4 regions of the Streptomyces sp. M2CJ-2 genome follow, and region 1 is predicted to be linked to each of the others. Evidence: riboswitches for the same ligand, from Rfam matches in the RefSeq annotation. Region 1 holds a riboswitch; each other region holds the start of a gene.
The links. A riboswitch is a leader RNA that binds a small molecule or an ion and turns the genes downstream of it on or off. The one in region 1 is predicted to bind cyclic di-AMP.
Positions count from the first base shown of each region.

Region 2: another riboswitch for cyclic di-AMP. It lies ahead of JL475_RS25245 (M23 family metallopeptidase); the one in region 1 lies ahead of JL475_RS27465 (transglycosylase family protein).
Region 3: another riboswitch for cyclic di-AMP. It lies ahead of JL475_RS01145 (C40 family peptidase); the one in region 1 lies ahead of JL475_RS27465 (transglycosylase family protein).
Region 4: another riboswitch for cyclic di-AMP. It lies ahead of JL475_RS04595 (transglycosylase SLT domain-containing protein); the one in region 1 lies ahead of JL475_RS27465 (transglycosylase family protein).

Region 1 is NZ_JAESIF010000046.1:43,251-45,444, reverse strand. Features, by position in the region: gene JL475_RS27470 (transglycosylase family protein) at 1-376, shown strand, start outside; cyclic di-AMP (ydaO/yuaA leader) riboswitch at 582-749, shown strand; gene JL475_RS27465 (transglycosylase family protein) at 754-1,488, shown strand; gene eno (phosphopyruvate hydratase) at 1,812-2,194, shown strand, end outside.
Region 2 is NZ_JAESIF010000038.1:62,284-64,477, reverse strand. Features, by position in the region: gene JL475_RS25250 (tyrosine-protein phosphatase) at 1-395, opposite strand, end outside; cyclic di-AMP (ydaO/yuaA leader) riboswitch at 859-1,021, shown strand; gene JL475_RS25245 (M23 family metallopeptidase) at 1,026-1,979, shown strand.
Region 3 is NZ_JAESIF010000001.1:171,766-173,959, reverse strand. Features, by position in the region: gene JL475_RS01155 (ATP-dependent Clp protease proteolytic subunit) at 1-169, shown strand, start outside; gene JL475_RS01150 (hypothetical protein) at 177-485, shown strand; cyclic di-AMP (ydaO/yuaA leader) riboswitch at 818-1,026, shown strand; gene JL475_RS01145 (C40 family peptidase) at 1,030-1,503, shown strand; gene JL475_RS01140 (ATP-binding protein) at 1,598-2,056, opposite strand.
Region 4 is NZ_JAESIF010000003.1:66,149-68,342, forward strand. Features, by position in the region: gene JL475_RS04590 (HAD family hydrolase) at 1-692, shown strand, start outside; gene JL475_RS04595 (transglycosylase SLT domain-containing protein) at 731-1,222, opposite strand; cyclic di-AMP (ydaO/yuaA leader) riboswitch at 1,235-1,398, opposite strand; gene JL475_RS04600 (polyprenyl synthetase family protein) at 2,029-2,194, shown strand, end outside.

The DNA.
Region 1 (2,194 bases):
CGCCAAGGGGGATGATTCGGGCAATTCGGGGCAGAAGGCGGGTTCTTCGGACGCGTCCGCGAGCGAGGCCCCCACCGGCCGCCACCGCGGCGCCAGTGCCGAGGAGGAGGCGCACGAGGACCGCGAGGCCGGAGCCTCCGGCCGGCACACCTCGCGCGGCGGTCTCGGCTTCTCGCGCGGCCTCGACGTCTCGTCCCCGGCCGACAGGGCGCCCGCGGGTGCCGGGAGTGACTCCTCGGCCGTCTCCGACTCCCTTGCGCTCGGCGGCTGGCTCGCCCAGTACGGCGGGGGTGGCGAGGGTGCGGGCGCGGCGGGCTCCAGTCCCATCCTTCCCGGTCAGGCGCTTGCCTTCGGGTTCGGATCGGCTGAAGGCTGACGTTCGAACGGACGTGTCGATGGCGGCAGTTGAGGTCACATTTCGCGCTGAATGTCCGTTATAAAGGCGATGAGAGATAGGTCTCAGAAGCCCTGATCGTCTTTGATTATCCGCAGCGAGCGTGTCTACCGTCAGGACCGCTCGCCACCGCGGGCCCCGGCTGCCGCCACGCCGAATCCTGCCAGTGGCAGCACGGGAACAGTCGTCGCGTCATGCGCCGTAGGCAGGAGCGGGGGAACCAAGGTAGGTGCCGCATCCGGTGATTGACGCCGGATCGGCTAGGGGTGAAGCCGTGTCCCGTGAGGGACGCGGCCGGGCAACTCAACCGGCCCGAACCCGACAGCTCACCTCGTAGGCGTCGGTGAGGGGATCCTTCCATGCTGTTTTCCGGCAAGGGCAAGCACCGTCGTCCGTCCAAGGCCACCCGGGTCATCGCCGTCGCAGGCGTCACCGGTGCCGCCGTCGCCGCCCCGCTGATGGCGGCCGGCAACGCTTCCGCAGCCACCGCCTCCGAGTGGGACACCGTCGCCCAGTGCGAGTCCGGCGGCAACTGGTCCATCAACACCGGCAACGGCTACTACGGCGGTCTGCAGTTCTCCGCCTCCACCTGGGCCGGCTACGGCGGCACGCAGTACGCCGCCACCGCCGACCGGGCCAGCAAGGCCCAGCAGATCGAGATAGCCGAGAAGGTCCTCGCGGGCCAGGGCAAGGGCGCCTGGCCGGTCTGCGGCAAGGGCCTGTCCAACGCCGCCTACACCGGTGGCGGCGCCGGCCAGAGCGCCGGGAACCAGAACAACGGTTCCTCGCAGAACACCCAGAAGCAGAGCACTCAGAAGCAGAACACCGGCTCCGTCCCCGAGCGCTCCACCGAGCAGAAGGCCTCCCGCTCCGACGAGCGTCCGGCCGCCGAGAAGGAGACCGTCACCACCCCGACCGGCGAGAAGGTCGAGAAGGGCGACGGCGAGTACAAGGTCGTCAAGGGCGACACCCTCAGCTCGATCGCCGAGGAGCACGATGTCAAGGGCGGCTGGAACAAGCTGTTCGAGCTGAACGACGACATCGTCGAGGACGCCGACCTCATCTACCCGGGCCAGCAGCTGCACCTGAAGTAAGGCGGCGGCCGCAGGCTCAGGGCTCCGTCCCCACGGAGCCCCCTCCCCCTCCCCGCCCCGGTGCGTGTTCCCCGTACGCACCGGGGCGGGGCTTTTCCGTACATGGCGGATCTTTTCGGTGTTCGGCGGTCGGTGCCGACCGGAGGGCGCGAGAGTGGTCCCGGTTTCCGGACCCGTCTTTGTTCCGTTCGGAAACAATTTACTTTCGGTTCCGTCCGAGGGGCGGCCGGTCGGATGGCCGATCGCCCGGAGCCGGATAGGCTCGGTCCCGCAGGGCCCCCGTGGTCCGGCTGATCCACGTCACATCCATGAAGGAGATGCTCGTGCCGTCCATCGACGTCGTCGTAGCCCGGGAAATCCTGGACTCCCGAGGCAACCCCACCGTCGAGGTCGAGGTCGGCCTCGACGACGGCAGCACGGGTCGTGCCGCCGTCCCGTCCGGCGCCTCCACCGGTGCCTTCGAGGCCATCGAACTCCGTGACGGCGACCCCGACCGTTACCAGGGCAAGGGAGTGGAGAAGGCCGTCCTGGCCGTCATCGAGCAGATCGGCCCGGAGCTGGTCGGCTACGACGCCACCGAGCAGCGCCTGATCGACCAGGCGATGTTCGACCTGGACGCCACCGACAACAAGGGCTCCCTCGGCGCCAACGCCATCCTCGGTGTCTCCCTGGCCGTCGCCCACGCCGCCTCCGAGGCCAGCGACCT
Region 2 (2,194 bases), on a different contig from region 1:
ACGATCGCGCGGTACGAGGCGATCATCCGGCCCGCCCCCTTGCCGTCGGCGAGGATCGAGCGCAGCTGGTCCAGGTCGCCGTCGCGGACCATCCTCCAGAACCGGGCGCCGTCGGCCGGGTCGCTCAGCGGCAGGTTCACATGGCGCACGCCGGGCAGTTCGATGTCGTGGCCGTCCAGCTTCTGGTCGGCCGCGTTGCGGAAGTCGAAGACGGTGCGCAGTCCCAGGGAGGACAGGAAGTCGGCGTCCGACGCGGTGGCGTGGGCGAGATGACCGCTGCGGAACAGCACGCCGTGCCGTACCCGGCGGCCGTCCACGGTCGGCAGTCCGCCCACGTCTCGGAAGTTCCGCACTCCGGTCAGCTCGGGTTCGGTCGACGGGATGTGCTGCGTCACAGGGGCCCCTCCCTCTCGCCGTCGGCGGGGAGGCGCCGACGGGTGTCACTCGACGATACGACATGCCTGTCGGGGGCAATGAGTTGTCCGCGGATCGGTCGGCACGGGCGTTCCGGGCCCGCCGTCCGGCCGGAGCGGAGCGCCCCCGATCGGGTAATTGAAGGCGTTCTGTCCGTTTAGTTCCATTCGACACAACGTGCCCCGATGGAAGGGGATATGGGGAGGGTGTGGTGAGCATCGTCATATCGGTGACGATGCGTTGTCGCCATGTTCACGTAATTCCGGTGTTTCGCAAGGGAATTCGGGGGGTGCGGGAAATCCGGGGCGACTCTGTGTGACGGAATTCAGGTCAATGGGGCACAGAAAAGGGCCTTCGCTCGGAACATCGCGCTTGTCCCTTTGTGGCGTGGTCGCCTACGTTCGCCATCGATCCGGACGGACGCCTAATCCTGCCGCCGCCCGGAGCCCGCACACACTGACCCGTGTACGGCAGGAGCGGGGGACCCACAGGTACCACCGCCTGTTCCGGTCTCCGGAACAGGCTCGGGGTTAAGTCGCGTCTCGACGCGGCCGGGCATCTCCAGTCCGAACCCGACAGCTCACCTCGTAGGCGCCGGAGAGGAATTCGTCATGCCCGCAAAGGGTAAGCACCGCCGTCCCCGCGCTCTGCGTTTCACCCGTTCCATCGCCGTCGCCGGCACCGGTGGCGTCGCGCTCGCCCTGCCGCTTCTCGGCGCCACCGGAGCGAACGCCGCCCCTGCGCAGGCGGCCCCGGAGAAGGCAGTCCAGTCGTTCTCCGTCGCCGACAAGAAGGCCGACGGCAAGAAGGCCGACAGCGGCAAGGACGGCGTCGCCCGCACGTACATCGTGAAGGGCGGCGACTACCTGGCGAAGATCGCCGAGTCCGAGAACATAGACGGCGGCTGGAAGCAGCTCTACGCCGACAACCGGGAGGCCGTGGGTGACGACCCGTCGCTCATCCACCCCGGTCTGAAGCTCTCCGTCGACGGCGAGGCCGCGACGAGCACGCCGAAGAAGTCGGCCTCTTCCGGTCCTTCCGGTTCCCTGGGTCTGCCCTCTTCGTCCGCTCCGTCCTCCGCGCCGAAGCAGTCCGAGCAGTCCGCGCCGAAGGCCTCCTCCGGCGCCACGACCGCGAACCGGGCCGCGAACACCTCCGCTTACAGCTCGCCGGTGCCCGGTGGCGGCCTCGGCACCGCCTACAAGGTGGCCGGCAGCATGTGGTCCAGCGGCTACCACACCGGTGTCGACTTCGCCATTCCGACCGGTACCTCCCTGAAGGCCGTCGGCCCGGGCACCGTCGTCTCCGCGGGCTGGGCCGGTGCGTACGGCAACCAGGTCGTCATCAAGCTCGAGGACGGCCACTACGCCCAGTACGCCCACCTGTCCTCGCTGTCCGTCTCGGCCGGCCAGACCGTGAGCGGCGGCCAGCAGGTCGGCCTCTCGGGGTCCACCGGCAACTCGACCGGCCCGCACCTGCACTTCGAGATCCGCACCACGCCGAACTACGGCTCGGACGTGGACCCGGTCGCCTACCTCGGTGCGAAGGGCATCTCCATCGCCTGACCCCCGCGACGACCCGCCTGACGCACGGCGAAGGCCGGACCCCGATCCCGGGGTCCGGCCTTCGCCGTGTTTCGCCCTCAACGTTCTCGCCGACAGGACTGTTCCGGAATGGGGCAATGCTTCGGGAGTGGCTTATCTCACCGCGCGTCAACCCCTTCCTACGGTCGCGTAGGTCACATTCGAAAGGGAATCATGTCCCCTCGTGGCAGACGATT
Region 3 (2,194 bases), on a different contig from region 1:
CCGGATCGAGGAGATGCTGGTCCGGCACACCCGCCGCACCCCGGAGCAGGCACGGTCGGACATCGAGCGGGACACGGTCCTCGACGCCCGGGCAGCGGTGGACTACGGCCTCGCGGACCGGATCGTGACCCGCCGCGAGGGCCTCCAGGCCACTCCCGGCACGAGGTGAGCCGCCGATGTTGCCACCCGAACTACCGCCGCTGCCCGCGCTGACCAGCGCCGAGGCCGAGTTGATCGACCGTTACCTCGAGGCCGTCGACCTGCTCGGCCGGATCAACCCGGCCCGCGACGGTGACACCTACCGGGGACTGCGTGCCGCGCAGGCACTGGTCGGCAAGGCCGTCGCCCTGCGCGACGCACTGGCCCTGATGCACCGGCGCGGCGAGACCGAACTGCACACCGCCACCCTGGCCCGCGCGTTGCGGGTGCTGGACGGCGAGCGACGCACGGCCCGCGTCATCCTGCCTCCGGGCTCCGGCAGTTGACGCCCCTACCGGTCCGGACGGGGCGTGCGCCGGCGTCACGTCCGCACCTGAGTCGAAACGGACCAAAAGACGTACCCCCATGCGGCGTAGATGCGCGACTTCTTTTCGGGCCGCCGAGGTTGCGCACCACGCGCACCCCATTTCGGAATCAAGTACTCCGATGCTGGTCCGGGGCTCCTCGGCACCCTGGACGGTGCCCCGAACGCAGCGCTGTCCACCCGAACGGATGAGTGGTGAGTAACAACACAAACCCCCGGTTCCAGTGGGATTTCGGGCCGACCATTGCCAAGATCGCTCACTGACGACAAGCCCCCGCCGCCGCGGCGGGGCGATCCGGGCGGACGCCGAGTCCTGCCGCCGCCCGGATGACCGGTCGACAGGAGTGGATCGGCAGGAGTGGAGGACCCGAGCACGACGGGTCGCCGGAGCGGAGGTTCTCGTTCCGAGCAGCCCTTGGGGTGAAGCCGCACATGTGCGGCCGGGCAACTTCGCCAGCCCGAATCCGACAGGTCATCCTTCACAGGCGGCTGACGAAGGGTTGCGCATGTCCGCGCTCAATCGTGTCCCGTCTCTCATGGCTCGGGCCGGCACGGCCTCGGCTCTCACCCTCGCCGCCGTGGGCGGCTCGCTCGTGGTTCCCGGTGCCGCCTCGGAGGCGGCGGCAGCGAGTACGGCCACCAAGGCCCTCCAGGTCGCGGCGTCCAAGGAGGGTTCGCCCTACCGGTGGGGCGCCACCGGACCGTCCCGCTTCGACTGCTCCGGCCTGACCCTCTACTCCTTCAAGAAGGCGGGCAAGAAACTGCCGCGCACCGCCGCCCAGCAGTACAACAAGACACGCCAGGTCTCGGCCTCCCAACGCAAGGCGGGCGACCTGGTGTTCTTCCACTCGGGCCAGAACATCTACCACGTCGGCATCTACGCGGGCCAGAACAAGATCTGGCACGCCCCGAAGACCGGGGACGTGGTGCGCCTGCAGAAGATCTGGACCCGCAGCGTCTGGTACGGCCGGGTCGGCTGAGCCGCGGGGCGGCGGCACACCCCCCTGTCGCCGCCTCCGCCGCTTTGTCGGGGAGTCACCGACGCGGCTGAGCCGTGCCGTTCCGTCGTGGCCCCTACGGCTCCTGCCGTCCCGCCGCCGTGACCGGCTCGGCCGGGACGGCCCACGGGAGCACGACGAAGACGGTCTTGCCGCCGTCCCTGGTGGGGCGGACCCTCATCCTGCCGCCGCGCTCCGCGGTCAGCCAGCGGATGATGACCAACCCCCGGCCGTTGTCCTGCTGGACCGCGGCGGGGAGCCGCTTGGGGAACCTCGGATGACTGTCGGTGACTCCGATGCGCAACCGCTCGTCGTGGTCGAGGGCGATGTCCACCGTGAACGTGGGCGACTGCCCGAGGGTGTGCTGCACGGCGTTGGTGGCCAGTTCGGACACGATCAGCCGCACGGTGTCGGACACTTCCGTGTCCGCCGGCATGCCCCACTCCGCCAGCGTGTCCATCACATGGACGCGCGCGGCGGAAACCGAGGCCGGATCGCTCGGCAGAGTGATGGATGCTTCCAGATGGTCTGCCATGGCGACGTCGTCCCTTTCCCACGGGTCCACGGTCCGGCACGGAGCGGCTGATTCGAGTACGGTCCCGCACTGGTGCTTCGTCGCCAGACTGCCATCACCGCAGGGTGTGGGCGACGATACGGCCAAGATATGCATATA
Region 4 (2,194 bases), on a different contig from region 1:
GGAGTACGGGGCTCGCGGTGTGCGGACAGGGCGCGCAGGTGTACGACGCCGGCGCGAACCGGCTGCTCCACTCCGTCACGCTGGACCGGGAACTGGCGGAGACCGCGCTCGGCAAGATCGAGGCCGAGGTGGGGGAGGTGTACGCCGCGGTCGACCAGGACGGGGTCGACGGACTCACCCTGATCGAGCCGGGCTACCGGATGCCGCACCCGACGCTGCCCGCCGTCCGGATCGGCCGACGGGACGATCTGTGGGTGCTGCCGATCACCAAGGTGCTGTTGCGTCACCCCTTCCTGAGTGACGACGAGTTGGCGGCGACGGCGCGTTCGGTGGTCGGTTCGCTGGCCACGGTCACCATGTCGGGGCCGGGCACCGTGGAACTCCAGCCGTGCGGTGTCACCAAGGCGACGGGGCTGGCGCTGGCCGCCGAGCACCTGGGGCTGAGCCGGGAACGGACCGTCGCCTTCGGCGACATGCCCAACGACATCCCGATGTTCCACTGGGCGGCCCACGGTGTCGCCATGGCCAACGCGCACCCCGAGCTGAAGGCGGTGGCCGACGAGATCACCACGACGAACGAGGACGACGGCGTGGCCGTCGTCCTCGAGCGGTTGTTCGGCACAGCGGGCGGGGTGGGGCGGGGCGGCACGCGCCCCGACACGTGCCGTCCCGGCCTCCGCGCCGACGGGTGACCCCGTGGGCCGGGCGTGCCCCGGTGCGCCCGGACGTCTCAGTAGGCGCCGAAGACGTTGTCGATCGAGCCGTAGCGGTCCGCCGCGTAGTTGCAGGCAGCCGTGATGTTCGCGACCGGGTCGAACGGGTCGAAGGCCGTGCCGGGCACGTGGTACGCCTGGAAGGTCGGGTCGATGACCTGCAGCAGGCCCTTCGACGGGGTGCCGGCGACGGCGTTGGAGTCCCACAGGTTGATGGCCTGCGGGTTGCCGGAGGACTCGCGCATGATGTTGCGGTGGATGGAGTCGTAGCTGCCGGGAATGCCGTGCCGCGCCATGATCGACAGCGACTCGCGGATCCAGCCGTCGAGGTTGTCCGGGTACGCCGTCTCGGTGCCGGCGGCGGCCGGGGCGGACGACACGGGGGTGGCGGGAGCGGCGGCGGCGCTGGTGGCGCCGAACACCGGAAGGGCGATCGCTGCGACGCCGGCGACGGCGAGGGAGCGGACGAGGCGGGTGCGGCCGAAGCGGCGCCGACCGGATGCGGGCATGGCGGGCATGTGTGCGTTCCTCTCCTACGCCTGCGAGGTGAGCTGTCGGGTTCGGGCGGGAGAGTGCCCGGCCGCGCCCCTGAGGGCATGGCTTCACCCCGAGCCGTCCCGGTGCGAACCGGTCCGGCGACTTACCTGGGTCCCCCGCTCCTGCCGTGCGTGAGTGAGTTGATCGACGGGTGGTGCGGGCGGTGGCAGGATTCGGCGTCCGCCCGACAGGCCGGGAACGTATGCGAGAGCGCATGTCGGGAACAAGCGCGAGCGTCACGTATGACGCCATTTGATCTTGCTTTGGGCTATTTGGGGGACTTGATCCCCTGCGGGTGCCGACGGTCAACTCGCGTTCGGTGGAAGGGGAAACGCCCGTACGGGGGAGTCGCGGAGGTGTCGGGGTGTGCGTGACCGACCTCACTGGCCGCACCGCGCGGGCGCATTTGCCGCCAACGGGAATTCGATTGTCAATTACGGCAAATCGGGCACCGGGGCGGGCAGGATGGATCGTGTGTCGAGATGTGGTTCGGGGTGTACCGGTGCGCGGGCGGGTTTCGTCAGAGAAGTTGACAAATGCCCCTTTTTGTCACCTGATCGGAAACGATCTGATGGTGATCCGATATCGGAGGACGTCGTGACGTGCCGTTCGCGCGTGCTTGGGTGAGTTTGGGGAATGTGGGTGCTGGCGGTGATCGAAACATGACCGGATACGCTGACTCGAGTGATGTCAGCGACCTGTCGACAACCAGCGACCTCTCGGTGAACGGTGCAGGACGTCTGAGCGCCAGTGGACACCAGCAGACAGGAGACCCCTCGTGACCGTCGTCGGGCCATTCGGGCTGAGCGTGCGGGACCAGGCTCTGGAAGCCGATGTCCGGGCCGGGATGACGGCTGTCGAGGAAGGGCTGCTCGAGGCCACCAAGAGTGAGGTCCCCTTCATCACGGGTGCCGCTCAGCACCTGGTGCGGGCCGGCGGCAAGC